4 regions of the Pseudomonas sp. LS44 genome follow, and region 4 is predicted to be linked to each of the others. Evidence: predicted binding sites of a transcription regulator. Region 4 holds the regulator's gene; each other region holds the start of a gene.

Region 1 (7,127 bases), 1.8 Mb from region 4:
GCATCGTCGAGAAATCGTCAACGATGAGGATTTTCATGTTTTTGTCCAAGTCGACCTCCGGTCAGTCTTAAAACGCCCCCGCCCGGGAAAGCGTCAATCAATCGTGCAACTGCAAATTTTCAGCGCGCGCGCCACTCGCCCAAACGTGCGCGCAGACGCGCTGCGCACTGGCTATGCAACTGGCTGACCCGCGACTCGCTGACCCCCAGCACTTCGCCGATTTCCTTGAGATTGAGTTCTTCGTCGTAATACAGCGACAACACCAGCTTCTCGCGCTCCGGCAACTTGGCAATGGCGTCCGCCAGGGCCCCCTGGAAGCGTTCGTCTTCCAGTTCTCGTGCAGGTTGTGAGTGGGTACTTTCGGCGTCTTCAGCCAGCTCGCCATGTTCGCCGTCCTGGAGCAGGTCGTCGAAACTGAATAGGCGGCTGCCCAAAGTGTCGCCAAGAATGCCGTAGTAATCTTCGAGACTCAATTGGAGTTCGGCCGCAACCTCCTGATCTTTAGCGTCGCGTCCGGTTCGCGCTTCAATTTTCCGGATTGCGTCGCTGACCATGCGGCTGTTGCGGTGCACTGAGCGCGGTGCCCAGTCGCCTTTGCGCACCTCGTCGAGCATCGAGCCGCGGATGCGGATGCCGACGAATGTCTCGAAGCTCGCGCCTTTGCTGGCATCGTATTTCTTCGAGGCCTCGAGCAGGCCGATCATCCCTGCCTGGATCAAATCCTCGACCTGCACATTGGCTGGCAAACGGGCCAGCAAGTGGTAGGCGATGCGCTTGACCAACGGCGCATATTGTTCGATCAGCTGGTGCTGGGCATCACGAGCCTGTGCCTTGTAGTACATACGCAGTCCAGTGGTTGCGGTCATATGGCCGATTCGGTGGACGGATGCTTGACCAGACGTTCGACGAAGAATTCCAGATGGCCGCGCGGATTGGCCGGAAGCGGCCAGCTATCGACTTTCTGGGCGATCGACTTGAACGCCAGGGAGCACTTCGAGCGCGGGAAGGCTTCATAAACCGCGCGTTGTTTCTGTACGGCTTTGCGCACCGATTCGTCATAGGGCACGGCGCCGACATACTGCAACGCGACGTCGAGGAAGCGATCGGTGACCTTGGTCAGTTTGGCGAACAGATTGCGACCTTCCTGCGGGCTGTGGGCCATGTTGGCCAGCACCCGGAAGCGGCTCATGCCGTGGTCGCGGTTGAGCAGTTTGATCAGCGCATAGGCATCGGTGATTGAGGTCGGCTCGTCGCAAACCACCACCAGCACCTCCTGGGCGGCGCGCACGAAGCTGACTACCGCATCGCTGATGCCGGCAGCGGTATCGACGATCAGGACGTCGAGGTTGTCGCTGATCTCACTGAATGCCTGGATCAGCCCGGCGTGCTGCATGGGCGTCAACTGCACCATGCTCTGCGTGCCGGAAGCCGCGGGTACCACGCGGATGCCGCCGGGCCCCTGAATGATCACGTCGCGCAGATCGCACGTGCCATCGATCACATCGGCCAGGGTGCGCTTGGCGGTCAGGCCCAGCAGCACATCAACGTTGGCCAAGCCAAGGTCGGCGTCCATCAGCATTACCCGGCGACCGAGGTCGGCCAGGGCCAGGGACAGGTTCACCGAGACGTTGGTCTTGCCAACGCCGCCCTTGCCACCGGTCACTGCGATCACCTGTACGGGGTGCATTGCCATGTTATTTCCACACCTTGTAATGCTTCATTTGACTGCTTCCCTTGCGGCCATCGAAATATCTAGCCAACGCGCCGTTCAGCGCCTTGATAGAGGCCGGCAAACATCTCGGCCATGACGTCTTCGCTCGGCTCATCCGGCGTTTGCAGGCTGACCGCACGACTCACCAGTTGATGGCTGCGCGGTACCTGTAAGTCATCGGGAATGCGCGGGCCATCGGCCAGATAAGCTACCGGTAACTGCTGACCGATAGCCAGCCCTAGAACCTCACCCAGATTCGCCGCTTCATCCACCTTGGTGATGATGCAGCCCACCAGCCCGCAGCGTTTGTAGCTATGGTACGCCGCCTTGAGCACCTGACTCTGGCTGGTCGCCGCCATCACCAGATAATTCCGCGATTTGATGCCACGCGCCGCCAGGCTTTCCAGCTGCAGACGCAGGGCCGGATCGTTGGCCGGCAGGCCGGCGGTATCGATCAACACCATGCGCTTGCGCGCCAGCGGCGTCAGGGCCTGAGTCAGCGAGTGATCCGGGTCGACCTGGGTTACCGAGACGTTGAGGATGCGCCCGAGGGTCTTCAGCTGTTCCTGCGCGCCAATCCGGAAGCTATCCATGCTGACCAAGGCGACATTTTGCGCGCCGTACTTGAGCACGTAGCGTGCCGCGAGCTTGGCCAGGGTGGTGGTTTTGCCCATGCCGGCCGGACCGACCAGGGCAATCACCCCACTCTCTTCCAGCGGCTCCAGCTTCGGCGTGCGAATCGCCTGGGCCAGATGGGCGAGCAACATGCGCCAAGCCTGGCGCGGCTCGTTGATATTGGCGACGCGCTCCAGCAGGTTGCGCGACAGCTCGGCGGGCAGGCCCATACGTTGCAGACGCCGCCAGAGGCTGGCCTGCTGCGGACGACGGTTCTGCATCTGCCCCCAGGCCATGGAACCCAGTTGCACCTCGATCAATTCCCGCAGACTGCTCATCTCGGAGCGCATGGCGTCCAGGGCACGTTGATCGGTGGCGACCGGCGCAGCGACAGGCGCTACCGGCAGCGGGCGCTCCAGATGCACCGGCGTGGCCGAGAGCTCGGGAGCGACCAAGGATTCGTTGGCAAACAGCTGACCGTCTTTCTTCAGCGCTTCACCCTTCTCGCGCAACACCAGCTCTGCCTGCGCCGAGGCGATCTTCGCCTGAGTCTTGCGCAGCTCGGCTTCCAGCGCCGGGTTGGGCTGCACCGGCGCCGCCGGCATTTGATAATCCAGGGCGGCAGTCAATTCGACACCGCCAGCAACCCGACGGGTGCCGATGATCGACGCATCGGCGCCCAGCTCATCGCGAACCAGTTTCATGGCTTGGCGCATATCGGCAGCGAAAAAGCGTTTGACTTGCATGGCCTGGACCTCAGTTCTGTCCGACGGTGGCGACAATAGTTACCTGCTTGTTGTCAGGGATTTCCTGGTAGGCCAGCACGTGCATGTTCGGCACGGCCATCCGGGCAAACCGCGACAGCATCGCCCGGACCGGACCGGCTACCAGCAATATCGCCGGCTTGCCGAGCATTTCCTGACGCTGGGCGGCGTCCACCAAGGAACGCTGCAACTTCTCAGCCATGCCAGGTTCGAGGAGGATTCCATCCTCGGCACCTTGACCGGCCTTCTGCAAGCTATTGAGCAATATCTGTTCCAACCTTGGTTCCAGGGTGATCACAGGCAGCTCCGGCTCTAGTCCCACAAGGCTTTGCACGATTGCGCGGGCCAGCGCGACACGCACTGCAGCGATCATCGCGGCGGGATCTTGACTCTTGCCGGCGACGTTGGAGATGGCCTCGGCGATCGAACGGATGTCGCGCACCGGCACTTGTTCTTGCAGCAGCGCCTGCAGGACTTTCAGCAGCGTCGACAGCGAAATCATTCCCGGCACCAGCTCTTCAGCCAGCTTCGGCGAGTTTTTCGCCAGCACCTGCAACAGTTGCTGGACTTCCTCGTGGCCGAGCAGCTCATGGGCGTGCTTATGCAGAACCTGGTTGAGATGAGTGGCGACCACCGTGCTGGCGTCCACCACCGTGTAACCGAGCGATTGCGCCTGGTCGCGCTGGGCGACGTCGATCCACACCGCTTCGAGGCCGAACGCCGGATCTTTGGCGGCCACGCCGTTGAGCGTGCCAAACACCTGACCGGGATTGATCGCCAACTCGCGATCGGGATAGACCTCGGCTTCGGCCACGCTGACGCCCATCAGCGTCAAACGGTAGGCGTTCGGCTGCAGGTCGAGGTTGTCGCGGATATGCACCGAGGGCATCAGGAACCCCATCTCTTGCGAGAGCTTCTTGCGGACCCCTTTGATCCGCGCCAGCAGCTGGCCGCCCTGGTTGCGGTCGACCAGCGGAATCAGCCGGTAACCCACTTCGAGGCCGACCATATCCACTGGAGTGACGTCGTCCCAACCCAGCTCCTTGATTTCCTGGGCCTTGTGCGCCGGCAGTAATTCTTGCTGGCGCTGCACTTCCTGTTCGGCCACGTGTTTGGCCTGATTCTGCCGATTGGCGATCCAGTAAGCCGCGCCGCCGGCAATGGCGCCGAGGCTGATAAACGACAGGTGCGGCATGCCCGGCACCAGGCCCATGGCGATGAGGATCGCCGCCGACACCGCCAGCGCCTTGGGCGAGGCGAACATTTGCCGGTTGACCTGCTGGCCCATGTCTTCGGAGCTGGACACCCGGGTGACCATGATCGCCGCCGCGGTGGACAGCAGCAGCGAGGGGATCTGCGCCACCAGACCGTCACCGATGGTCAACAAGGCGTAAACCTTGCCCGCATCGCCAAAGCTCATCTGGTGCTGGAAGATGCCGATAGCCATTCCGCCGATTAGGTTGATGAACAGAATCAGCAGACCGGCCACCGCGTCACCGCGCACGAATTTACTGGCACCGTCCATCGAACCGTAGAAGTCGGCTTCCTGAGCCACTTCGGTACGACGCTTCTTGGCTTCTGGCTGATCGATCAAACCGGCGTTAAGGTCGGCGTCGATGGCCATTTGTTTACCGGGCATGGCGTCCAGGGTGAAACGCGCGCTGACCTCGGAAATCCGCCCGGCACCCTTGGTGACCACCACGAAGTTGATGATCATCAAGATCGCGAACACCACGATACCGACCACGTAGTTGCCGCCGATCACCACATCGCCGAACGCCTGGATCACTTTACCGGCGGCGTCGTGGCCGTTCTGCCCATGCAGCAGCACTACGCGGGTGGAGGCGACGTTAAGCGCCAGGCGCAGCAAGGTAGCGACCAGCAGGATGGTCGGGAACACCGCGAAATCCAGCGGCCGCAGCGCGTAGACGCTGACCAGCAGGACGACAATCGACAGGGCGATGTTGAAGGTGAACAGTACGTCGAGGAGGAACGGCGGCACCGGCAGCATCATCATGCCGAGCATCGCCAGCAGCAGCAGCGGCACGCCAAGACTGCCCTGGCGCAAGCCCGCCAGATTGGTGCGCATGTTGCCGATCAACTGTGAACGATCTACTGCCACGTCCTAACCCCGACTAACCATTCTTTTGACGCCGACAGGCGCTTTTCAGAAGGTATGGCAAGAAGCATTCCAACTCGTCAGGGGGCGGGTGAAATAGGGTTGGGCGTAGCGCGGAGTTGCGTCGTGCGGGTGGTCGTAGGTTGGGCTGAGCTCCGCGATGCCCAACGTCGGAGTCCGGCGTGGTCACGGTGTTGCGGCTCGGCACCGCCTGTTGGGCATCGTCGCGGGCTCCTCAGCCCAACCTACAATCGCGGGTCCTCCCGCGACGAGGCGATCACTCGTCGCGGCGCAGATCCGGCGGTATTGGCAGGTCGTTCAGCGGCGTCGGGCGTTTGCCTTTGCCGGTCTGGAACTGGCGCAGCTGGTAGACATAGGCCAGGACTTGGGCGACGGCCAGATAGAGGCCTGCGGGGATCTCCCGGTCCAGCTCAGTGGAGTGATACACCGCCCGCGCCAGGGCCGGCGATTCGAGGATCATGACCTTGTGCTCTTGGGCGATCTCGCGGATTTTCAACGCCATGAAATCGCCACCCTTGGCCAGCAACACCGGCGCCGCGCCTTTGCTCGGGTCGTATTTGAGCGCCACGGCGAAGTGCGTCGGGTTGGTGATCACCACGTCGGCCTGCGGGACCGCAGCCATCATCCGCCGCTCGGACATCTCGCGCTGCATCTGCCGGATCCGCTGTTTGACCTCGGGCTTGCCTTCGCTGTCCTTGTACTCGTCGCGCACTTCCTGCTTGGTCATCATCAGCTTCTGCTTGTTGTCCCAGAGCTGAAACGGCACATCCACCGCGGCAATCAGGATGATCCCGCAGGACATCCACAGGGCGCTCCAACCGACCACCTGCACGCTGTGCAAAATCGCCATATCCAGCGGCTCCTGGGCAATCGCCAGCAACGCATCGCGATCGCTGGACAGCACCGCCAACGCCACCAGCAGCACCACCAGGAACTTCGCCAAGGCCTTGACCAACTCGATCAACGCCTTGGCCGAGAACATCCGCTTGAGCCCGGCCAGCGGATCCATGCGACTGAACTTGGGCTGCAACGCCTCCATGGAGAACAGCCAGCCACCCAGAGCAATCGGACCGAGGATAGAGGCAATCAGCAAAGTAACGAACAATGGCACCAGCGCTTCGATCGCCATTTTTCCCGACGCCATCAGCCACAGGCCCATGGACTGCTCGTTGAGCAACACCTCACGCGACAGGCTGAAATTGGCACGCATGACCTGCATCATCATGTCGGCCAAGCTGCCGCCAGTGGCCAGCAAGCCACCAGTGCCCGCCAACAGAATGGCCAGCGTGTTGAGCTCGCGGGACCGCGCGATCTGACCCTTTTCACGTGACTCGCGTCGCCGCTTCTCTGTGGGTTCCTCGCTCTTGTCGGCGCCGCTTTCGCTCTCGGCCATCAGCGCGGACTCCTCATCAGCGCGCCTGGGCCATGTCGCGCAGCAATTGCAGCGCTTCGCTGGCCAGCGATTGGTATTGGGCAAGGATGTCGGCCAAGCCGATCCAGACGATCACCAGGCCGACCACCAGAGTCAGTGGAAAGCCGATGGAGAAGATGTTCAGCTGCGGCGCGGCTCGGGTCATCACGCCGAAGGCCAGGTTGACGATCAATAGCGCAGTGATCGCCGGCAATACCAGCAACAGCCCGGCGCCGAGTACCCAGCCGAGTTTGTTGGCGATCTCCCAATACTGCGCAGTCAGAAAACCGCCGCCGACCGGCAGGGTGGTGAAGCTCTCGGCCATGATCTCGAGCACCACCAAATGGCCGTTCATGGCCAGAAACAGCAGGGTCACCAGCATGGTGAAAAACTGCCCGATCACCGCTACCGATACGCCATTGGTGGGGTCGACCATCGAGGCGAAACCCAACCCCATCTGCGTGGCGAGAATCTGCCCGGCAATCA
Region 2 (7,127 bases), 1.3 Mb from region 4:
ATCCACTGGCTGAGCGTCTGCCCCTCGATGTACTCGGCTACGGTGTACAGATAGTTGCGCTTGCGTGTCTGCGGCCAGGCCTTGAGCACATGCGCGCTATCGATGCGCCGGGCGATCCACTCTTCGGTGAGGAAGCGTTCCAGGTAGAGCGGGTCGTGCTGCTGGTCGATAGAAGGCGTCTTGATGATCACCGGCGTGTCGCTTTCGCCGTCTAGCGCCAGGTACACGTGGCTGCGGCTGCTGGCGTGCACTTCGCGGACGATCCGGTAGCCATCGAACACCATGCGCGCCTGCAACATCGGCGGGCAGGGTAGTTCGGTGAGTTTCTGATAAAGCTCGTCGGCATCTTCGCTGGGCAATTCGTCGATTCGCACGATCTGCACGGTCAGATTGTCGGCGCTGCCTTGGGCCAGGGCGGTAGCGACGATGGCGCGCGCCGCTGCATCGAGGTTGTCGGCGTGTGCGGCGATGGTTTCCACCATGTAGCGGTCGCTGGCGTGCTCGTACACACCATCGGTGGCCAGGACGAACAGGTCACCGCGATCGACCGCAAGCGCTCGATAGTCGAGCTCCAACTGTGGATTGATGCCCAGGCCGCGGCTCAGGTAGCTCTTGTCTTCACCCACCCACAGGCGGTGGTCGTTGGTCAGTTGCTCGAGGGCGCTACCCTGGAGCCGGTAGATGCGCGCATCGCCGGCGTGGAACAGGTGCGCGGTGGTCGACTTGAGCACCAGCGCGCTGAAGGTGCACACATAGCCGCGATCCTGGTCGTAGCGATACTGGCTCTGCCGGGTCTGCGCGTGCAGCCAGGAATTGGTAGCGCTCAGCACGCGCTCGGCGGACTTCTTCACCGACCAGGTTTCCGAGGTGCTGAAGTAGTCGGCGAGGAAGCCGCTGACCGCCGTTTCGCTGGCGATATGGCTGACCTCGCTGCTGCTGATGCCGTCGGCCAGCGCCAGGGCGATACCCTTGGCGCTCAGCTGCGGCTCCGGAGGAATGCAGGCGCCATGGAAGTCCTGGTTGACCGCCTTGCGGCCCTTGTCGGAGTACTGCCCTACGGAGACTTTCACAGGATGCTTGGTTCGCTCGGGAAGATGTCACTCACAACAAAGCCGCAACCGGTTAGGGCTGCGGCTTCCGGCCGGTACGGCTCAGCTGAACGAACGTTTCGGCGCGGTGCGAATGTGCGTGCTGTAGAGGGTCAGACCGGTGAAGGCGAGGCCGCCGACCAGGTTGCCCAGCGCGGTCGGAATCTCGTTCCAGAGCATGTAATCCATCACTGAGAAGTTGCCGCCCAAAATCATCGCCGAGGGGAACAGGAACATGTTCACCACCGAGTGCTCGAAGCCCATGTAGAAGAACAGCATGATCGGCATCCACATGGCGATGGTCTTGCCGCTGACAGTGGTAGAGATCATCGCGCCGACCACACCCAGGGACACCATCCAGTTGCACAGCATGCCGCGCAGGAAGATGGTCAGCCAGCCGGCCAGGCCGTATTCGGCGTAGCCCAGGGTACGGGCTTCACCGATGTGGGAGATCTTCTCGCCGATCACGCCGGGACCAGTGGAAAACCCGTAGGTGAAGACGAACGCCATCATCACCGCCACGGTCAGCGCACCGGCGAAGTTGCCGGTGAACACCAGGCCCCAGTTGCGCAGCACGCCGCCGACGGTGACGCCCGGGCGCTTGTCGAGCAGGGCCAGCGGGGTGAGGACGAACACCCCGGTGAGCAGGTCGAAGCCCATCAGGTAAAGCATCACGAAGCCGACCGGGAAGAGGATGGCGCCCACCAGCGGCGAGCCCGTCTGCACGGAAATGGTGATGGCGAACACGGCGGCCAGGGCCAGGATCGCACCGGCCATGAAGGCACGGATCAGGGTGTCGCGGGTCGACATGAAGATCTTCGACTCGCCGGAGTCGACCATCTTGGTCACGAATTCTGCAGGAACCAGGTAGGACATCGGGGTGCTCTCTGTGTGAGGCTCGGTAGCCAGTGAGCCGGCGCTTGGGCGCGCCGGTCGTCGTTGTGGATCAGTCTTGTGCGGCGACGCCGATTTCCACGGCATCGCCGTTCAGGCGCACCGGCCAGACGCGCAGGCGTTGCTCGGGGTATTCCAGGCAGCTGCCGTCCGCCAGGCGGAAGTGCTGCTTGTAGAGTGGCGAGGCGATCACCAGATCGCCCTTGAGCTGGCCGACGATGCCGCGGCCAATCACGTTGGCGCCGGATTTCGGGTCGCGGTTCTCAATGGCGAACAGCTTCTCGCCGTCGACCGTGTGCGGCAGGTGGAAGAGGGCGATCTGCGCCCCGTCCAGCCAGGCGACCACGCCGGAGTTGGCCACCAGATCCTGGCTGCGGCACAGCGCCTGCCAGGAAAGTGCGGAGGGGGAAGCGGCAAGCACGACGTTGGACTGGCTCATCAGAGCACCTCCTCGGTGACAGGGATCAGGTGGAGTTCGGAGGAGTGCACCGGCCGGCGCTGGCCGCGTTCCTTGACGAAATGGATGTCCGGGTCGCCGCGCTGGTCGTTGACGAAGGTGCGGAAGCGTTTGAGCTTCTCCGGGTCCTGGATGGCGTTGGCCCATTCGCATTCGTAGCGGTCGACCACCAGCTGCATCTGCGCTTCCAGCTCGCCCGCCAGGCCCAGGCTGTCGTCGATGATCACTTCCTTGAGGTAGTCCAGGCCGCCTTCCAGCGACTCGCGCCAGACCGAGGTGCGTTGCAGGCGGTCGGCGGTGCGCACGTAGAACATCAGGAACCGGTCGATGTAGCGGATCAGGGTGGCGTCATCCAGATCGGTGGCGAACAGCTCGGCGTGCCGTGGACGCATGCCGCCGTTGCCGCTGACATAGAGGTTCCAGCCCTTCTCGGTGGCGATCACACCGACGTCCTTGCTCTGCGCCTCGGCGCATTCGCGGGTGCAGCCGGAGACGGCGAACTTGATCTTGTGCGGCGAGCGCAGGCCCTTGTAGCGGTCCTCGAGGATCAGCGCCATGCCCACGCTGTCCTGCACGCCGTAGCGGCACCAGGTGCTGCCCACGCAGGACTTCACGGTACGCAGCGACTTGCCGTAGGCGTGGCCGGTCTCGAAGCCGGCGGCGATTAGCTCGCCCCAGATATCCGGCAACTCATGCAGTTGCGCGCCGAACAGGTCGATGCGCTGGCCGCCGGTGATCTTGGTGTAGAGGTCGTACTTCTTCGCCACCGCGCCGATGGCGATCAGCCCGTCCGGGGTGATTTCGCCACCGGGAATACGCGGCACGACGGAGTAGGTGCCGTTCTTCTGCATGTTGGCCATGAAGGTGTCGTTGGTATCTTGCAGCGGCACCAGCGCGGGGTCGGTGATCGACTGGTTCCAGCACGACGCGAGGATCGAGCCCACCGCCGGCTTGCAGATGTCGCAACCGGTGTGGCCGCGGCCGTGCTTGGCCAGCAGTTCCTCGAAGCTGATCACCCCTTCTACCCGCACGATGGCGTACAGCTCCTGGCGGGTGTGGGCGAAGTGTTCGCACAGGCTCTTGTCGACGGCCACGCCACGGGCGCTCAGCTCATGTTCGAAGACCTGTTTGAGCAGCGCGCTGCAACCGCCGCAGCCGGTACCGGCCTTGGTCACCGCCTTCAGTTCGCCGAGGTCGGTGATGCCAGCGTCGACCTGGCAGCACACCGCGCCCTTGCTGACGTTGTGGCAGGAGCAGATGGTCGCGGTGTCCGGCAGTGCGTCGGCACCGAGGGTCGGCGCGCCGTCGGAGAGCGGCAGGATCAGGCTGGACGGTTCCTGCGGCAGTTTGATGCCGTTCTGTGCGTACTGCAGCAGGGTGTCGTAGTAGCTGTTGTCGCCGACTAGCACCGCGCCGATCACGTGCTGGCCATCGGCGGACACCACCAGGCGCCGATAGCTGGCGTTGGCTTCGTCGATGAACCGGTAGCTCTTGGCGCCCGGCGTGGCCGCATGGGCGTCGCCGATCGAGCCGACGTCGACGCCGAGCAGCTTGAGCTTGGTTGACATGTCCGCGCCGGTGAACGGCTCGTGCGCCTGGCCAACCAGCTGCGCGGCGAGGTTGCGCGCCATGGTGTAACCGGGGGCGACCAGGCCGAAGATGCTGCCGTTCCAGGAGGCGCACTCGCCGATGGCGAAGATCGCCGGGTCGCTGGTGCGGCAGTCGTTGTCGATCACCACGCCGCCGCGCGGAGCGATTTCCAGGCCCGAGCTACGGCCGAGGGCATCTTGCGGGCGAATCCCGGCGGAGAACACGATCAGGTCGGTTTCCAGGAATTCGCCGTCGTTGAAGTTCATCCGGTAGGCGTATTCCTCGCCGATGACGATGTCCTGGGTGGCGCGCGACAGGTGTACGCCGACGCCAAGGGCTTCGATGCGCGCACGCAGGGCGGCGCCGCCGTCAGGGTCCAACTGGACCGGCATCAGCCGCGGGGCGAACTCCACCACGTGGGCTTCCAGGCCGAGCGATTTCAGCGCGTTGGCGGCTTCCAGGCCGAGCAGGCCGCCGCCGACCACGACGCCGCGACGGGCATTGGCCGCAGCGGCGCGAATGGCGTCGAGATCGTCGAGGGTGCGGTAGACCAGGCGCGAATTGCCTTCGGCGCCGGGAATCGGCGGTACGAAGGGGTAAGAGCCGGTGGCCAGCACCAGACGGTCGTAAGCGCGGCGGCCGTGGTTGGTGACCACTTCCTGGCGCTCGCGGTCGATCTCCAGGACTTGCTCGCCGAGGTGCAGATGCACGCCGTTGCGGGCATACAGGTCGGCGTCGCCAAGGGCCAGGTCTTCGGCATCCTTACCGCCGAAGTACTCGGAGAGGTGCACACGGTCATAGGCGCGTTGGCGTTCTTCGCCGTATACGTGCACCTGATAGTGGGCCAGCGCACCGCGTTCGATCAGTTGCTCGACACAGTGGTGGCCGACCATACCGTTGCCGATGACGATCAGGGTTTCGCTCTTGATCGGAGTGACGAAGGAGTTCATAGCCGTTCCTCAGTACAAGCCGCTGCCGGGGCAACGCGGTTAAAAAAGATGCAAAAAAAGGCGCCTGGAGCTGTCGATTAGCTCCAGGCGCCTTTGCCTGGTATTCATAGTTATTGTGGAGTGCTGACCTGAGCGCCGTTGCTCGGGGTCACTCATCCCCGCGCCTGAACGGCAAGTGGTCGACAGTGACCACGGGGAGTGCGCTGCCGGGTGTCCGGCAGGTTGTGCTGGGGTATAAGCAGGTTGCGTGCCAGTCTCCCGGACAACCGGCGAATCGCGCTGAATAGTGGGATGTGTGGGGTTATTTGCGGAGAATTAAGCGTTTGTTGCGGCAGGCGCTGAGCCACAAATGTGCGCAGCGTTTGGCTCAGTCCCTTTTTTGGGGCGATTGCCGCGCACATCCCCGACCTACGTCGCCTCTGTAGGACGAATTGAAGGGGGGAGAGATCCGGAATACCCAAAAGGACTTGGTGTAGCGGGGTAGTCCTAATTAGAATCACTCGCATTTGAGCCGTCTTCGCGCAAGGCCCCATGAGATGATTGAAGTAGCGGCGCCACCGGAGCACAGCCTACACGCCCTGTACCGCGACCATCGAAGCTGGCTGGAGAACTGGCTGCGCCGACGCATGGGCAATGCCTGGGATGCGGCGGACCTGAGTCAGGACACCTTCCTGCGGGTGCTTTCCAGCTCCCAGCAGGTCGCCGAGATGCGCGAGCCACGGGCCTATCTGCTGACGGTGGGTAAACGCCTGCTGAGCAACTTCTACACCCGGCGCAATCTGGAGCAGGCCTACCTGGACGCCTTGGCGCAGCTACCCGAAGAGAGCGTGCCATCGCCGGAGCAACGTTGGGTGCTGCTGGAAACCCTGCAGGCCCTGGATGAGTTGCTTGACGGTCTACCGGCTCTGGTGCGCCGGGCGTTTCTCTGGAGCCAACTGGAAGGGCTGGGTTACCGCGAGATCGCCGAACGCCTTGAAGTGTCCGAACGCACCGTCAAACGTTACATGGCCCAGGCCTACGAGCATTGCCTACTGGTGGAGCTGTGATGCACTCAGTGCCTTCCAACGAGGCCCGTGAGGTGGCACGCGCGGCGGCCCAGTGGTTGGCGCTGCTGGAATCTGGCGCGGCCAATGAAGACGATCACGCTCGCCTGCAGAACTGGCGCAACAGCAGTAGCAGCCATGAGAGTGCCTGGCAGAAGGCGCAGCTGCTGCGCCAGCGGTTTTCCGGCCTGCCGACGGCTCTGGCGATGGCTACTCTGGATCGCCCGGATCCGGCACGCCGAGCGGTGCTCAAACGCGCCCTCGGGGTCGCGGCACTGGTACCGGCAATCTGGCTGCTGGGCCGGCAGTTGCCGCTGGATGTATGGCGCGCCGACCTGCATACCGGTATCGGCGAGCACACACAAATCCCCTTGGCCGACGGCAGTTCGTTGCAGCTGAACACCTCCAGTGCGGTCAACATCGATCTGGGCGTCCGCCAACTGACCCTGGTCCGCGGAGAAATGGCGCTCAAGGTCCCTGGCAGCGCGCCGCTGACCATCCAGGCGCCTTATGGCCGCATCATCGTCAGTCGCAGCGAAGTTTGTGTGCGCCTCAACGAGCGGGATTGCCAGGTGTCGGTGGTCAGCGGTTCGGTGCAATTGCAGCCCTTGCACGGCCCGATTCTGGTCTTGCGTGAAGGGCAGCAGATCAGCCTGCAAGCTAGCGGCGCCGGATCTGCCGACACCTTCGACACCTTGCTGCCTGGCTGGCGCGATGGGGTGCTGATGGCACAGAACCAACCGCTGGGGGATTTCCTGCGCGAGCTGAGCCGTTATCGCCCCGGGCTGTTGCGCTGGGAACCGGAGCTGGAAAGCTTGCGGGTCACCGGCAGTTTCCGCCTCGACAACACCGATCGTGTGCTCTCACTGCTGGCCGCTAGCCTGCCGCTGGAGGTGCATTCGCGTACCCGTTACTGGGTCACCCTGATCCCGCAAAGAAATGCCCCTCGAAAAAACATTACCTGAAGCCTGTCCCTTTTTTTCAGGTCGCTGGTCATTCCGGGTAAGTGAATAAAATCGAGAATTCCTTCCCATGCCCGCAGTGCCGCCTTGCCGTTTTCGCCCGTTATTCCGCTTGGGTCTCGTGATGAGTCTGAGCGCCAGTC
Region 3 (7,127 bases), 1.1 Mb from region 4:
GCGAACTCCAGCGACCCCAGATGGGCATAGGACTCGGGAATCTTCGCCCAGACGTACATCGACGCCTTGGGGTTCTCGACCATCCAGCCAATCTCGTGCAGGCCCTTGACCATCACGTTACGGCGCTGGCGGTACTGCTCGGCGATGTCGCGCACGCACTGCTGGTCGCCTTCCAGCGCGGCGATGGCGGCGACTTGCAGCGGGGTGAAGGTGCCGTAGTCGTGGTAGCTCTTGATCCGCGCCAGGGCGCTGACCAGTTCCTTGTTGCCGACCATGAAGCCGACCCGCCAGCCGGCCATGTTGTAGCTCTTCGACAGGGTGAAGAACTCCACGGCGATGTCCTTGGCGCCCGGCACCTGCATGATCGACGGCGCTTTCCAGCCGTCGTAGACGATGTCGGCGTAGGCCAGGTCGTGGATCACCAGCACGTCGTACTGTTTGGCCAGGGCCACCACGCGTTCGAAGAAGTCCAGCTCGACGCACTGCGCGGTCGGGTTGGAGGGGAAGCCGAGGATCATCATCTTCGGCTTGGGAATACTTTCGCGAATCGCCCGCTCCAGCTCGGCGAAGAAATCCACGCCGGGCACCAACGGCACCGAGCGCACCTGGGCGCCGGCGATCACCGCGCCATAGATGTGGATCGGATAGCTGGGGTTGGGCACCAGCACGGTGTCGCCATGGTCGAGGGTGGCCAGCATCAGGTGCGCCAGGCCTTCCTTGGAGCCGATGGTGACGATGGCTTCGCTTTCCGGGTCGATCTCCACCTCGTAGCGCTCGGCGTACCAGCGCGAGATGGCGCGACGCAGGCGCGGGATGCCGCGCGAGGTGGAGTAACCGTGGGTGTCTTCGCGCTGGGCGACGGTGCAGAGCTTCTCGACGATGTGCGGTGGGGTGGCACCGTCAGGGTTGCCCATGCTGAGGTCGATGATGTCCTCGCCACGGCGGCGGGCGGCCATCTTCAGCTCGGCGGTGATGTTGAAAACGTAGGGGGGGAGACGATCGATGCGCGCAAAGCGGCGCGAAGGCTGGTCAGCCATGCTTTCCTCGGATACGTAAGCGCCCGGAACCGTCCGAGCGACGTTGGCCACTGCGATGGCCAGTGGCGAAGATAAGCGGGCGCGGGGGCTTCTGTCGAGAGGGCGCTGGCAGCTTATCGCCGCGCCCGGCCCGAGCTACGCGCCGCCGCCGAGCAATTCGTGCATGGAGATGATCTGGTCGGCGACCTGCAGCAGCTTCTGCTGTTTGCTCATGGCCTGACGGCGCATCAGCGTGTAGGCCTCTTCCTCGCTGCACTGGCGCATCTTCATCAGCAGCCCCTTGGCGTGTTCCACACGCTTGCGCTCGGCCAGTTGTGCATCGCGGGCCTGCAGCTCCGCGCGTAAGGCCTGGTCGCTCTCGAAGCGGGCCATGGCGACGTCGAGAATCGGCTTCAGGCGCTGTGCCTGGATGCCTTCGACGATGTAGGCGCTTACCCCGGCGCGGATCGCCTGGCGCATCACGCCGGGGTCCTGTTCGTCGGTGAACATGACGATCGGCCGCGGCTGGTCGCGACTGACCAGCACCACCTGCTCCATGACGTCGCGCCCTGGCGAATCGCTGTCGATCAGCACCACGTCGGGGCGCACGGCGTCGACGCGCGCCGGCAGATCGATGGTCAGGCCGGATTCGTCGATGACTTCGAAGCCGGCCTCGACCAGTGCCGCCTTGAGTCGGCCGACCTTGTTCACGGTGTCGTTGATCAGGAGGATTTTCAGCATGGTGCGTTGACCCGAGAGCGCGGTTGATCGTGCAGGGCGTGCAGGGTGAAGCTGCGGGCGTAGCCGCTAGGGTCGCTGCCGTCCCAGGTTTTTCCGTCGATCAGGGTGGCGCTGCGCATTGGCTCATCCGGCACCTGGATACCCAGTGCGCAGGCGGCGTCGCGGTACAGCGCAATCTGCTGCACGTCCTGGGCCACGCCAAGGTAATCGGGATCGCTGCGCAGCAGGCCCCAGCGGCGGAACTGGGTCATGAACCACATGCCGTCGGACAGATAGGGCATGTTCACCACGCCGTCGCCATGGAAACGCAGTGGGTGGCGATCGTCCCAGCTGTTGCCCAGGCCGTCCGCGTAGTGGCCGAGGAAGCGCGGCTCGATGCTGCTCAACGGCGCGCCGACGTAGTCGCTGCCGCTGAGCAGTTGGGCGGTGCTGCGCTTGTTGGCTTCGCTGGCGTCGATGAACCGGCTGGCCTCAAGGACCGCCATGGTCAACGCGCGGGCGGTGTTGGGGAATTGCTCGACGAACTCGCGGGTGACACCGAGGACCTTCTCTGGGTGGTCGGCCCAGATCATCTGGCTGGTCGCCAGGGTAAAGCCCTGGCCTTCTTCGATGGCCAGCGCGCCCCACGGGCCGCCGGCACAGAAGCCGTCAATCCGGCCGGCCTGTAGATGGGCGACCATCTGCGGTGGCGGCACCACCACGGTGGCGACGTCGTCGAGCGGGTGGATGCCCTGGCTGGCCAGCCAGTAATACAGCCACATGGCGTGGGTGCCGGTGGGGAAGGTCTGGGCGAATGTGAGTTTTGCGCCGTTCTGGTGCACGTGTTTGGCGAGCGCTTTACGGTTGGTCACGCCGGCAGCCTTCAACGCTTGCGACAGATTGATGGCCTGACCGTTCTGGCTCAGTCCCATGAGAATGGCCATCGGCGTGGCGCTGCCGCCAATCCCCAGGTGTGCACCGTAGACCTGGCCATAGAGCATCTGCGCGGCGTCCAAGGCGCCGCTCAGCAGGCGATCGCGCAAGGTGGCCCAGGAGGCCTGACGATGCAGGTTGAGGTTCAGGCCATAGGGTTGGGCGAAGCCTTGCGTGGCCGCGACGATTAGGGAGGCGCAGTCGGTGAGCGGCATGAAGCCCAGGTCCAGAGTGCTCTTTTCCGGTGCGTCAGTGCCGGCGACCCAGGCCAGGGTGTCGTCGCGAGTAGTGCGGTGGTCGCTCATGTGCCCAGTTCCATCCTGTAACGAAAAAGCGTCATTCCTGCCAAGAAGCCAGCGGCCGGAGCGACGCCTTAGTTTGGTGCTGTTCCGCCATTGGAGACAGCTGCAGTAATGGGTTAGCAAGGCATGTGCCATGCGTGCGGGCAGAAAAAAGCCCCGCCGAAGCGGGGCTCTGGAATCGCGAGATTGCTCAGCGTTCGATCATCTGTTTCACGTTGCTTTGCGGGATCTGCTGCTTGCGGCCTTCACCGTCCTCGAACTCCAGCATGCCGGTGTCTTTATCCAGCTCCGGCTTGTCGTCGCTGGTGAGCATCTGCCCATCGGTGGTGGTGATGATGTATTCGCTGGAGCAGCCAGCAAGTGCGGCTGCGCAGAAAATGGCGAAAATCCAATGTTTCATGAACCTACTCCTAGATCGTCCAAGGGGCAGCAAATTGGCGGCCCGCGTGTGCAAGGTAAGTGCTCGCCACAGGGCTAGCAAGCCCGGAAAAAGAAAGAGCCCCGCACTAGGCGGGGCTCTTTTGATGCCAGGTAACGCTTAGGCTTGAACGACCGGGATATTGGCGTTCGCAGCGGCCTCACGGAACTCGGCGATCTGGTCGAAGCTCAGGTAGCGGTAAACGTCGGCAGCCATGCTGTCGATGTCTTTCGCGTAGACCATGTATTCCTCGACGGTCGGCAGCTTACCGGTGATGGCAGCAACAGCCGCCAGCTCCGCCGAGGCGAGGAATACGTCGGCACCATCGCCCAGACGGTTCGGGAAGTTACGGGTCGAAGTCGACACCACGGTGGAGTTGGCAGCTACGCGCGCCTGGTTACCCATGCACAGCGAGCAGCCCGGCATTTCCATGCGCGCGCCGGCTTTACCGTAGATGCCGTAGTAGCCTTCTTCGGTCAGCTGGTGAGCGTCCATCTTGGTCGGCGGCGACAGCCACAGACGAGTCGGGATGCCACCTTTGACTTTCTCGAGCAACTTACCGGCAGCGCGGAAGTGGCCGATGTTGGTCATGCAGGAACCGATGAACACTTCGTCGATCTTCTGACCTTGGACGCTGGACAGCAGACGGGCATCGTCCGGATCGTTCGGCGCGCAGAGCACGGGCTCTTTCACTTCGCTCAGATCGATCTCGATGATCTCGGCGTACTCGGCGTCCTTGTCGGCTTCCATCAGCTGCGGGTTGGCCAGCCAGGCTTCCATCGCTTGGGCGCGACGCTCCATGGTGCGCGCATCGCCGTATCCTTCGCTGATCATCCAGCGCAGCAGGGTGATGTTGGACTGCAGGTACTCGGCAACCGCTTTTTCCGGCAGCTTGATGGTGCAACCTGCAGCAGAGCGCTCGGCCGAGGCGTCAGACAGTTCGAAAGCTTGTTCGACGGTCAGCTCGTCCAGACCTTCGATCTCGAGGATGCGGCCGGAGAAGGCGTTCTTCTTGCCTTTCTTCTCGACGGTCAGCAGGCCCTTCTGGATGGCGTAGTAAGGGATGGCATGGACCAGGTCACGCAGGGTGATGCCTGGTTGCAGTTTGCCCTTGAAGCGCACCAGAACCGATTCCGGCATGTCCAGCGGCATCACGCCAGTCGCGGCAGCGAAGGCGACCAGGCCGGAACCGGCCGGGAAGGAGATACCGATCGGGAAGCGGGTGTGCGAGTCACCACCGGTACCAACGGTATCCGGCAGCAGCATACGGTTCAGCCAGCTGTGGATGATGCCGTCACCCGGACGCAAGGACACGCCACCACGGTTGCGCATGAAATCTGGCAGGGTGTGGTGGGTGGTGACGTCGATCGGCTTCGGATAGGCCGCGGTGTGGCAGAAGGACTGCATCACCAGGTCGGCAGAGAAGCCCAGGCAAGCCAGGTCTTTCAGCTCGTCGCGGGTCATCGGGCCCGTGGTGTCCTGGGAGCCGACGGTGGTCATCTTCGGCTCGCAGTATGTGCCCGGACGCACGCCGGCTACGCCGCACGCCTTGCCGACCATCTTCTGCGCCAGGGTGAAGCCCTTGCTGCTTTCTGCTGGTTGCTCTGGCTTGGCGAACAGATCAGAGGAGGGCAGGCCCAGTTCGGCGCGCGCCTTCTCGGTCAGGCCACGGCCGACGATCAGCGGAATACGGCCGCCAGCACGTACTTCGTCGAGCAGTACTGGGGTCTTCAGTTCGAAGGTGGCCAGAACTTCTTCGGTGTTGTACTTGGTGACTTTACCGGCGTACGGGTAGACGTCGATCACGTCGCCCATGTTCAGGTTGGCAACGTCGAACTCGATCGGCAGGGCGCCGGCATCTTCCATGGTGTTGTAGAAGATGGGAGCGATTTTGTTACCGAAGCAGAAACCGCCAGCGCGCTTGTTCGGCACGTTGGGGATGTCGTCGCCGAAGAACCACAGCACCGAGTTGGTAGCGGATTTACGGGAAGAACCGGTACCGACCACGTCGCCAACGTAGGCAACCGGGAAGCCTTTGGCCTTAACAGCTTCGATCTGCTTCAGCGGACCGGTAACGCCGTGTTCTTGCGGCTCGATGCCGTCGCGGGTCATTTTCAGCATGGCCAGGGCGTGCAGCGGAATGTCCGGGCGCGACCAGGCATCCGGCGCCGGCGACAGGTCGTCGGTGTTGGTTTCGCCAGGAACCTTGAATACGGTCAGGGTAATTTTGTCGGCCAGTGCCGGCTTGTTCTTGAACCACTCGCCCTCGGCCCAGGATTTCAGTACGGCTTGGGCGTTGGCGTTGCCGTTCTTGGCGCGCTCGGCGACATCGTGGAAAGCGTCGAACATCAGCAGGGTGTGCTTCAGCTGTTCGGCAGCGGCGGTCGACAGCTCGGCGCTGTCCAGCAGCTCAATCAGAGTGGCGATGTTGTAACCGCCCTGCATGGTGCCCAGCAGCTCAACGGCATGTTGCTTGTTGATTAGCGGGGAGCTGACTTCGCCTTTGGCAATGGCGGAAAGGAAGCCGGCTTTGACATAAGCGGCTTCGTCCACGCCCGGCGGGATACGGTTGGTGATCAGGTCCAGAAGGACAGACTCTTCACCAGTCGGAGGATTCTTCAGCAGCTCGACCAGGCCTGCAGTTTGTTCGGCGTTCAGCGGCTGAGGGACGATACCCTGAGCGGCACGCTCTTCAATATGTTTGCGATAGGCTTCAAGCACAGTAATTACCCTCATCAGTGGTCCCAAAGGGTGTCCGGGACGCATTCAGGAAACCGCTAAACACATCCGCGCAACAGCTTTATGAGCTGCGAACGATGGTTTCAGTGGCTCCATCCAGAAGCTGTTTTCAAAGTTTTACGCTGCAGGATGAGGGATGGCGCAGGTTCGGAGCTCGAAACCAGCGCCAGTATCTTCCTGGCGGAAACAACTGTGCTCGTGACGCTTTGAAAACAGCTTCCAACGGACATCTACGCCTAAAAGGCGGAGGGATTCTACTGGAAAGGACCGGCAAAGTTAAGCGTAAACCCGCATGGAAACTGAGGTGACCCTGCCTGGGCAACGGGCTAAAATGCCGGCCTGTTCCGCTGCCCATTGCCTATCGATCATGTCCAACCAGCGCATCAAGACTCCCTGTGTAGGCCTTTGCTCTACGGTGTATGGCGATCTGGTCTGCCGTGGCTGCAAGCGCTTTCACCACGAAGTAGTCAACTGGAACGCCTACAGCGAGGAAGAAAAACGCGCGGTCTGGCAGCGTTTGGAGATCCTTCTGGCCCAGGTCATGGAAGCCAAGCTGGATGTATTCGATGCCGCGCGCCTACGCAATCAACTTGAACAGCGCAAAATCCGCTTCGTCCCCGAGCAGTCGCCTTACTGCTGGGCATATCAGCTGATCGCGCGGGGCGCACGGGTGATCAGCCAGTTGGACGCCTATGGGATGGCTCTGCTGCCAGAGTTCCGCGATTGGGCGCTGCCGGAGCTGCGCGATGCCATTGATCGGGAGTTCTTTCTGCTCTCCGAAGCGCATTACGATCGTTACATCGCGCCGCGTTTTCTTCTCGAAGGCATGGAAAAGCGCGTCTGATGCACTGATTAAAGGCATGACAAGGCCGCCTTTGTTGGCGGCTTTGTCATGTTTGGTGCGCGCTTGATCAGTGCTGCGCTACCAGTTCCTCGAGATGGGCAATGATGGCGTCCGGTTTGAGAACCAGCACATCGCTTTCCAGGGTGTCGAGCACT
Region 4 (7,127 bases):
GCATCGACCGGCATGCCGCGCTTGAAGCCGAAAGACTCGACCAGAAAGGCGGTGCCGGGCTCAGGTTTGTTCAGCAGGCGCAGCTTTAGGCTGTCGCGCAACTGATAAAGGTTGAGGTGGCTGGTATCGATGCGCAGATCGGCGAGGTCGGCAATCGGCCCGAGCAATGTGGACTCATCGGCGATCGCCTCTGCGAGTGGGCGGCGCTCGTTGGTTAGCGGGTGACGGCGACGGGTTTCCGAGAAGCGCTTGAGCAGTACCTCCTCGTCGGCATCCAAATACAGCACGTCGCAATTGATAAACCGGGCGCGGACTTCGTTCAGCAGCTCCGGGAAGCGCTCGAGTTGGCTGGGCAAGTTGCGCGCATCTATGGATACCGCGACCAGCGGCTCGATCAATTCGGTATGCAACAACGAGCGCTCGGCAAGCTCGGGAAGCAACCCGGCGGGAAGATTGTCGATGCAATAGAAACCGTTGTCCTCAAGGACATCGAGGGCGGTGCTCTTGCCTGAGCCGGAGCGGCCGCTGACGATGATCAAGCGCATGAGGAGGGCTTCCTTAGGAACCGTTCTGAACGTCTACAACCACTTGGTATAGGTTGTCGCTACTTTGCGCATGACGCAGACGCTCACGTACTTCGTTGCGATCGAGCATGCTGGCGATCTGCCGCAGCAATTCGAGGTGTTCGTCGGTAGCCGCTTCCGGTACCAGCAGTACAAATAGCAAGTCGACTGGGGCGCCATCGATGGCGTCGAAATCGACTGATGCTTCCAGGCGCAATACCGCGCTGATCGGAGCAGTACAGCCTGGCAACCGGCAATGGGGAATGGCGATGCCGTTACCGAAGCCGGTGGAGCCGAGTTTTTCACGGGCCACCAGACTTTCAAAGATGTCCTGGCCATCGAGGTCGGGCAGTTCGCGAGCGACCAGGTTGGCGATTTGTTCCAGTACGCGTTTTTTACTGCCACCCGGCACGTTCACCAGGGAACGGCCGGGGGTCAGGATGTTTTCAAGTCGAATCATGGGAAGGAAGGTTATTAGCGAGCCGTAGCGCCTTGCAGGCGACCTAGCTGCTTCTCCTTATATTTGATGAGTTGGCGATCGAGCTTATCGGTAAGCAGATCGATCGCGGCGTACATGTCTTCGTGTTCGGCGTTGGCGACGATTTCGCCGCCGGCGATGTGCAGAGTCGCTTCGATTTTCTGTTTGAGCTTCTCGACCTCCATGATGACCTGCACATTGGTGATCTTGTCGAAGTGGCGCTCCAATCGTCCGAGTTTCTCGGCGACATAGTCGCGCATGGCGTCGGTCACATCCAGTTGATGTCCACTGATGTTGACTTGCATACCGCGTTCTCCTTATTGCCGTGTGTAAGAACAGGCTAACGGGCCTGTAACCGGAACACTTTGGCTTGGATCAATGTTCCGTCACATCAGTCGCTTGCGTTCGCTGGAGGGGGCTATTCCGAGGGATTCACGGTATTTGGCGACGGTGCGACGGGCCACTTGAATGCCCTGTGCTTCCAGTAAACCAGCGATCTTGCTGTCGCTCAACGGCTTTTTCGCATTTTCCGCGGCGACCAGTTTTTTGATGATTGCGCGGATCGCGGTAGACGAGCATTCGCCGCCTTCGGAGGTACTGACGTGGCTGGAGAAGAAATATTTCAGCTCGTAAATACCGCGTGGGGTATGCATGAATTTCTGTGTGGTGACCCGTGAAATGGTCGATTCATGCATGCCAACGGCTTCGGCGATGTCGTGCAGAACCAGCGGTTTCATCGCTTCGTCGCCATAGTCGAGGAAGCCGCGTTGATGTTCGACGATCTGCGTGGCGACCTTCATCAGCGTTTCGTTGCGGCTTTGCAGGCTCTTGATAAACCAGCGCGCTTCCTGCAACTGATTGCGCATGAAGGTGTTGTCGGCACTAGCGTCGGCGCGTTTCACGAAGCCGGCGTATTGCGGGTTGACCCGCAAGCGCGGCATGGCTTCCTGGTTGAGCTCCACCAGCCAGCGATCGTTGTGTTTGCGCACGATGACATCCGGCACCACATATTCCGGCTCACTCGATTCGATCTGCGAGCCCGGGCGCGGATTAAGGCTTTGAATCAGTTCGATGATTTGGCGCAGCTCGTCTTCTTTCAAGCGCATGCGACGCATCAGTTGGCTGTAATCGCGCCCCCCGAGCAGATCGAGATAGTCGCTCGCCAGGCGTTGAGCCTCGCTCAGCCAGGGGGTCTTTGCTGGCAGCTGGCGCAATTGCAGCAGCAGGCATTCGCTGAGGTCGCGTGCACCGATGCCGGCGGGTTCGAACTGCTGGATGCGGTGCAGCACCGCTTCGATTTCATCGAGTTCGATATCCAGTTCCGGATCGAAGGCTTCCAGCACTTCCTGCAGGGTTTCGTCCAGATAACCCTGATTGTTGATGCAATCGATCAGGGTAACGGCGATCAGGCGATCTTTATCGGACATCGGCGCCAGGTTGAGCTGCCAGAGCAGGTGGGTCTGCAGGCTCTCGCCGGATGAGGTGCGGGTGGTGAAATCCCACTCGTCATCATCGTTGCTGGGCAGGCTGCTGGCGCTCGTCTGGTAGACATCTTCCCAGGCGGTATCGACGGGCAACTCGCTGGGTATGCGTTCGTTCCACTCGCCTTCTTCGAGATTCTCGGGCGACGAGTTGGTTTCCTGATAGCTGGTTTCGCTAAACGATTCGGCCTGTTCCGGCGTGGAATTCTGAGTGTCAGCGCCATTGGCCAGCGGATCGGTGTTGTCGAAATCCTCGCCTTCTTCCTGGCGCTCCAGCATCGGGTTGGATTCCAGAGCTTCCTGAATCTCTTGCTGGAGATCCAGGGTGGATAGCTGGAGGAGGCGGATGGCCTGTTGCAGCTGCGGTGTCATCGTCAGCTGCTGGCCCATCTTAAGGACTAGCGATGGTTTCATGGCAGGGGCTTAGTACCTTGTTCGCCGGCGCAGGGCGCCATCCACTACAGGGCGCGAGGCGCCGTTAGGAAGCAAATTATATGCCCAAGCTTTGGGTGTTTTTCTAGTCCGTTGTTTGCTTCCCGGTAATTTGCCGCGTTACAGGCGGAATTCATGCCCCAGGTAGACTTCCTTGACCAACTGGTTGGCCAGGATCGTCTCGGCATCGCCCTCGGCGATCAATTGGCCGTCATTGACAATGTAGGCGGTTTCGCAGATGTCCAAAGTCTCGCGCACGTTGTGATCGGTGATCAAAACGCCAATGCCTTTGGCTTTAAGGTGATGAATGATTTGCTTGATGTCGCCTACCGAAATGGGGTCGACCCCGGCGAACGGTTCATCGAGCAGGATGAATTTCGGTGCGGTGGCCAGCGCTCGGGCGATTTCCACCCGGCGGCGCTCGCCACCAGACAGGCTCATGCCGAGGTTGTCGCGGATATGGCTGATATGGAATTCCTGCAGCAGGCTTTCCAGCTCTTTGCGGCGTCCGGCGCGGTCGAGTTCCTGGCGAGTTTCGAGGATCGCCATGATGTTGTCGGCAACCGACAGCTTGCGAAAAATTGATGCTTCCTGCGGCAGATAGCCAATACCGGCGCGAGCGCGACCGTGCATCGGCAGGTGCGTGACGTCTTGTTGGTCGATGCGCACGCGGCCCTGATCAGCGCCCACCAGGCCGACAATCATGTAGAAACAGGTGGTTTTGCCAGCGCCGTTGGGGCCGAGCAAGCCAACGATCTGCCCACTTTCGATGGACAGGCTGACATCGCGAACGACCTGGCGGCCTTTGTAGCTTTTCGCCAGGTGTTGGGCTTTCAGGGTGGCCATTACTGAGGTGCCTGCTCTGCGGCGGGTTTGGTCTTCGGCTGGATGACCATGTCGATGCGTGGGCGCGGCGTGGTCACGTTGGTGCCTGTGGCGCGGCCTGCGTTGACGATCTGACGCTGGGTGTCATAGACGATTTTTTCGCCTTCGAAGGTGTTGCCTTCCTGAATGACCTTGGCTTGGTCGATCAGGACGATGCGATCTTTGCTGGCGAAATACTGGATGGTCAGGCCGTAGGCTTTGACGATCTCCTTATCGACTGCCGGCTTCTGCTCGTAATAGGCCGGTCGACCGACCGAGGTGAACACGTCGATGTCGCCCTGGGCGGTCTGCGTGATGGTTACTGTGTCGCCAGTAATCTTCATGCTGCCTTGGGTAATGATCACGGTCCCGCGGTATACGGCCACGCCCTGCTTGTCGTCCAGCTCGGCGCTGTCGGCCTGCACGCGGATCGGTTGTTCGCGGTCGTTCGGCAGTGCCCATGCACTGGGGCTGGCAATGGCGACGCCCAGACTAAGCAGCAGGGGCAGTGTGCGAAGGGAAAAAGGGTTAACGAACCTCATGCTGGCCTCTTACGTTGGACAGCAGGTGCACCCGGCTGTCTTTCAAGTACGCTTTCATTCCATTAGCCGTGGTCACCCCATTGGCGGCCTCGATTCTAACGGCTTGCTGGGTTTGCGCATATTCCTTGTCGGGGAACACGGTCATGCGGCTGCTGGTAATGACGGTCGGTCGACCTTTTGCATCGGTGCGTTCAATGCGCACGCTATCGATCAATTCAACTTCTTCGCCATTCGGCGACACCTCGGCGCGCTCGCTGCGTACATGCCACGGCAGGGGCGTGCCCCGATAGAGCTCGAGGTCTGGGCGGCTGACCATGGTGACGTCGGTAGCCCGGATGTGCTCGATTTTTTCGCCAAGCAGTTGGTAATGCAGCTTGCCGTCTGCCTGAAACTGTACGGTGCGAGCGTTCAGCGCATAGAAATCGATGGCGGTATCGGTATCGGTGCTGGCCGTCTTTTCATTCTCGGGGGCGATATTCCAGTAACCCAGGGCGGCAAGCAGGGCGGCCGCCAGGCAGAAAAACAAGGTGAGAAGTACTTTGCGCAGCATGCAGAGCCCTATAGGTAGGCGGCTTGGGCGGCGTCGAGGCTGCCCTGGGCGCGCATGATCAATTCACAAAACTCACGAGCTGCACCTTCACCGCCGCGCGCCTGGGTAACGCCATGCGCGTGCTGGCGGACGAAGTTGTCAGCGCTCGCCACTGCCATGCCCAGGCCGACGCGGCGGATGACCGGTAGATCGGGCAGGTCGTCGCCCAGGTAGGCGACCTGCTCATAGCCGAGATTGAGCTCGCCGAGCAATTCATCGAGCACGACCAGTTTATCCTCGCGGCCCTGGTAAAGATGCTGGATTCCCAGATTCTGCGCGCGGCGCTCGACCACGGGGGTCTTGCGCCCGCTGATAATCGCCGTGCGCACACCAGAATTGATCAGCATTTTGATGCCGTGGCCATCCAGCGTATTGAACGTCTTGAATTCGCTGCCATCGGTGAGGAAGTACAGGCGTCCGTCGGTAAGTACTCCGTCGACGTCGAAAATCGCTAGCTTGATATTGCGTGCACGCTGCAGCAGTTCATCGCTCATTACATTACTCCTGCGCGCAACAGGTCGTGCATATTCAGGGCGCCAACGGGGCGATCCTGATCGTTGACCACCACCAGTGCATTGATTTTGTGGTCTTCCATGATTTTTAGCGCTTCGGCGGCGAGCATTTCCGCTCGTGCGGTTTTGCCGTGCTGGGTCATGACTGCATCGATGCTGGCGTTGCGGATGTCGATGCCGCGATCCAGGGCACGGCGCAAATCGCCGTCGGTAAAGATCCCGGCGAGACGGCCATCCGGCTCGATGACGGCGGTCATGCCGAGCCCTTTCTGGGTCATTTCCAGGAGGGCGACTTTCAATTCAGTGCCGCGCGCTACCTGTGGCAGTTCGGCGCCAGAGTGCATAACGTTTTCCACTTTGAGCAACAAGCGGCGACCTAGCGCGCCGCCCGGGTGCGAGAAGGCGAAGTCCTCGGCGGTGAAACCGCGTGCTTCCAGCAGCGCGATGGCCAGCGCGTCACCGAGCACCAGGGCGGCGGTAGTGGATGATGTGGGGGCCAGATTCAATGGGCAGGCTTCCTGGGGGACGCGGGCATCCAGATTGGCTTCGGCTGCCTTGGCCAGCGGCGAGTCAGGATTACCGGTCATGCTGATCAAGGTAATTCCCAGGCGCTTGATCAGCGGCAGTAGGGTGATGATTTCTGCCGTCGAGCCGGAATTGGAGAGCGCCAGCACGAGGTCATCGCGGGTGATCATGCCCATGTCGCCATGGCTGGCTTCGGCGGGGTGAACGAAGAACGACGTGGTGCCGGTACTGGCCAGCGTCGCCGCGATCTTGTTGCCGATGTGCCCCGACTTGCCCATGCCGACCACCACTACCCGACCCTTGCAGGTCAGAATCAGCTCGCAGGCGCGTACGAAGTTGGCGTCGATACGGGGCAGCAAGCCTTGTACCGCTTCGAACTCCAAGCGGATGGTGCGCTGCGCGGACTGGATCAGGTCGCGGGGTTGAGTCATGGCGAATCGCTGTGCTGGGCGGTTAAAGGGCGACGATTATAACGGCAAAGGGCGAATCACTCACCTGAGCTTTACTTTTCGAGGGTTCAGCTCTCTCGCAAGCGGTTTCGCGCTTGGGTGGTAACAGGCTCGATGCTATAGTGCGCCGCCTATTCGGCCCGTCCAGTTAGCGCGCTTTCCTCTTGAGGACGCTAGTCCTGAGTGGGAGGCTGCATCGCAAGGAGTTCAGATGAGCGCCGATAATCCCTACGCTGTGGAATTGAAAGGTGTCTCTTTCAGGCGCGGTTCGCGCAGCATTTTCGAAAACATCGATTTGCGTTTTCCGCGCGGCAAGGTCACCGGCATCATGGGTCCTTCCGGTTGCGGTAAGACCACGTTGCTGCGCCTGATCGGTGCGCAATTGCGTCCGGCCAGCGGCGAAATTCGTGTCAATGGGCAGAATCTGCCGGACTTGCCGCGTAGAGAGCTGTTCGACATGCGCAAGCAGATGGGTGTGCTATTCCAGAGCGGCGCGCTGTTCACTGACCTCGATGTGTTCGAAAACGTGGCCTTTCCGCTGCGGGTACATACCCAGCTGCCGGAAGAGATGATTCGCGACATCGTGCTGATGAAGCTCGAAGCGGTCGGCCTGCGTGGCGCCATCGAGTTGATGCCGGATGAGCTGTCGGGGGGCATGAAGCGGCGTGTGGCGCTGGCTCGGGCCATCGCCC

Evidence for each region. Region 4 encodes sigma-54, which starts transcription at its own class of promoters, with help from an activator protein. Its sites were predicted from a motif close to ANTGGCATNNANNTTGCTNT; they were not measured.
Region 1: the regulator sigma-54 is predicted to act here: its motif matches at 5,267-5,286, upstream of flhA (flagellar biosynthesis protein FlhA).
Region 2: the regulator sigma-54 is predicted to act here: its motif matches at 5,215-5,234, upstream of nirB (nitrite reductase large subunit NirB).
Region 3: the regulator sigma-54 is predicted to act here: its motif matches at 3,088-3,107, upstream of NVV93_RS08845 (CmpA/NrtA family ABC transporter substrate-binding protein).

The regions. Positions count from the first base shown of each region.
Region 1 covers NZ_CP102830.1:2,730,114-2,737,240, forward strand. Annotated here, with positions in the region: gene NVV93_RS12105 (chemotaxis response regulator CheY) at 1-37, opposite strand, end outside; gene fliA (RNA polymerase sigma factor FliA) at 120-866, opposite strand; gene fleN (flagellar synthesis regulator FleN) at 863-1,693, opposite strand; gene flhF (flagellar biosynthesis protein FlhF) at 1,753-3,072, opposite strand; gene flhA (flagellar biosynthesis protein FlhA) at 3,083-5,179, opposite strand; gene flhB (flagellar biosynthesis protein FlhB) at 5,487-6,623, opposite strand; gene fliR (flagellar biosynthetic protein FliR) at 6,640-7,127, opposite strand, start outside.
Region 2 covers NZ_CP102830.1:2,224,574-2,231,700, forward strand. Annotated here, with positions in the region: gene NVV93_RS09845 (bifunctional protein-serine/threonine kinase/phosphatase) at 1-1,070, opposite strand, end outside; gene NVV93_RS09850 (formate/nitrite transporter family protein) at 1,152-1,964, opposite strand; gene nirD (nitrite reductase small subunit NirD) at 2,035-2,421, opposite strand; gene nirB (nitrite reductase large subunit NirB) at 2,421-4,979, opposite strand; gene NVV93_RS09865 (sigma-70 family RNA polymerase sigma factor) at 5,516-6,025, shown strand; gene NVV93_RS09870 (FecR domain-containing protein) at 6,025-6,987, shown strand; gene NVV93_RS09875 (TonB-dependent receptor) at 7,055-7,127, shown strand, end outside.
Region 3 covers NZ_CP102830.1:1,975,339-1,982,465, forward strand. Annotated here, with positions in the region: gene alaC (alanine transaminase) at 1-1,037, opposite strand, end outside; gene NVV93_RS08840 (ANTAR domain-containing response regulator) at 1,173-1,757, opposite strand; gene NVV93_RS08845 (CmpA/NrtA family ABC transporter substrate-binding protein) at 1,751-2,974, opposite strand; gene NVV93_RS08850 (YgdI/YgdR family lipoprotein) at 3,162-3,371, opposite strand; gene acnB (bifunctional aconitate hydratase 2/2-methylisocitrate dehydratase) at 3,510-6,110, opposite strand; gene NVV93_RS08860 (DUF1289 domain-containing protein) at 6,496-6,972, shown strand; gene NVV93_RS08865 (universal stress protein) at 7,040-7,127, opposite strand, start outside.
Region 4 covers NZ_CP102830.1:893,899-901,025, forward strand. Annotated here, with positions in the region: gene rapZ (RNase adapter RapZ) at 1-545, opposite strand, end outside; gene ptsN (PTS IIA-like nitrogen regulatory protein PtsN) at 559-1,023, opposite strand; gene hpf (ribosome hibernation-promoting factor, HPF/YfiA family) at 1,038-1,346, opposite strand; gene NVV93_RS03960 (RNA polymerase factor sigma-54) at 1,428-2,936, opposite strand; gene lptB (LPS export ABC transporter ATP-binding protein) at 3,075-3,800, opposite strand; gene lptA (lipopolysaccharide transport periplasmic protein LptA) at 3,800-4,360, opposite strand; gene lptC (LPS export ABC transporter periplasmic protein LptC) at 4,347-4,910, opposite strand; gene kdsC (3-deoxy-manno-octulosonate-8-phosphatase KdsC) at 4,919-5,443, opposite strand; gene NVV93_RS03985 (KpsF/GutQ family sugar-phosphate isomerase) at 5,443-6,417, opposite strand; gene NVV93_RS03990 (ATP-binding cassette domain-containing protein) at 6,647-7,127, shown strand, end outside.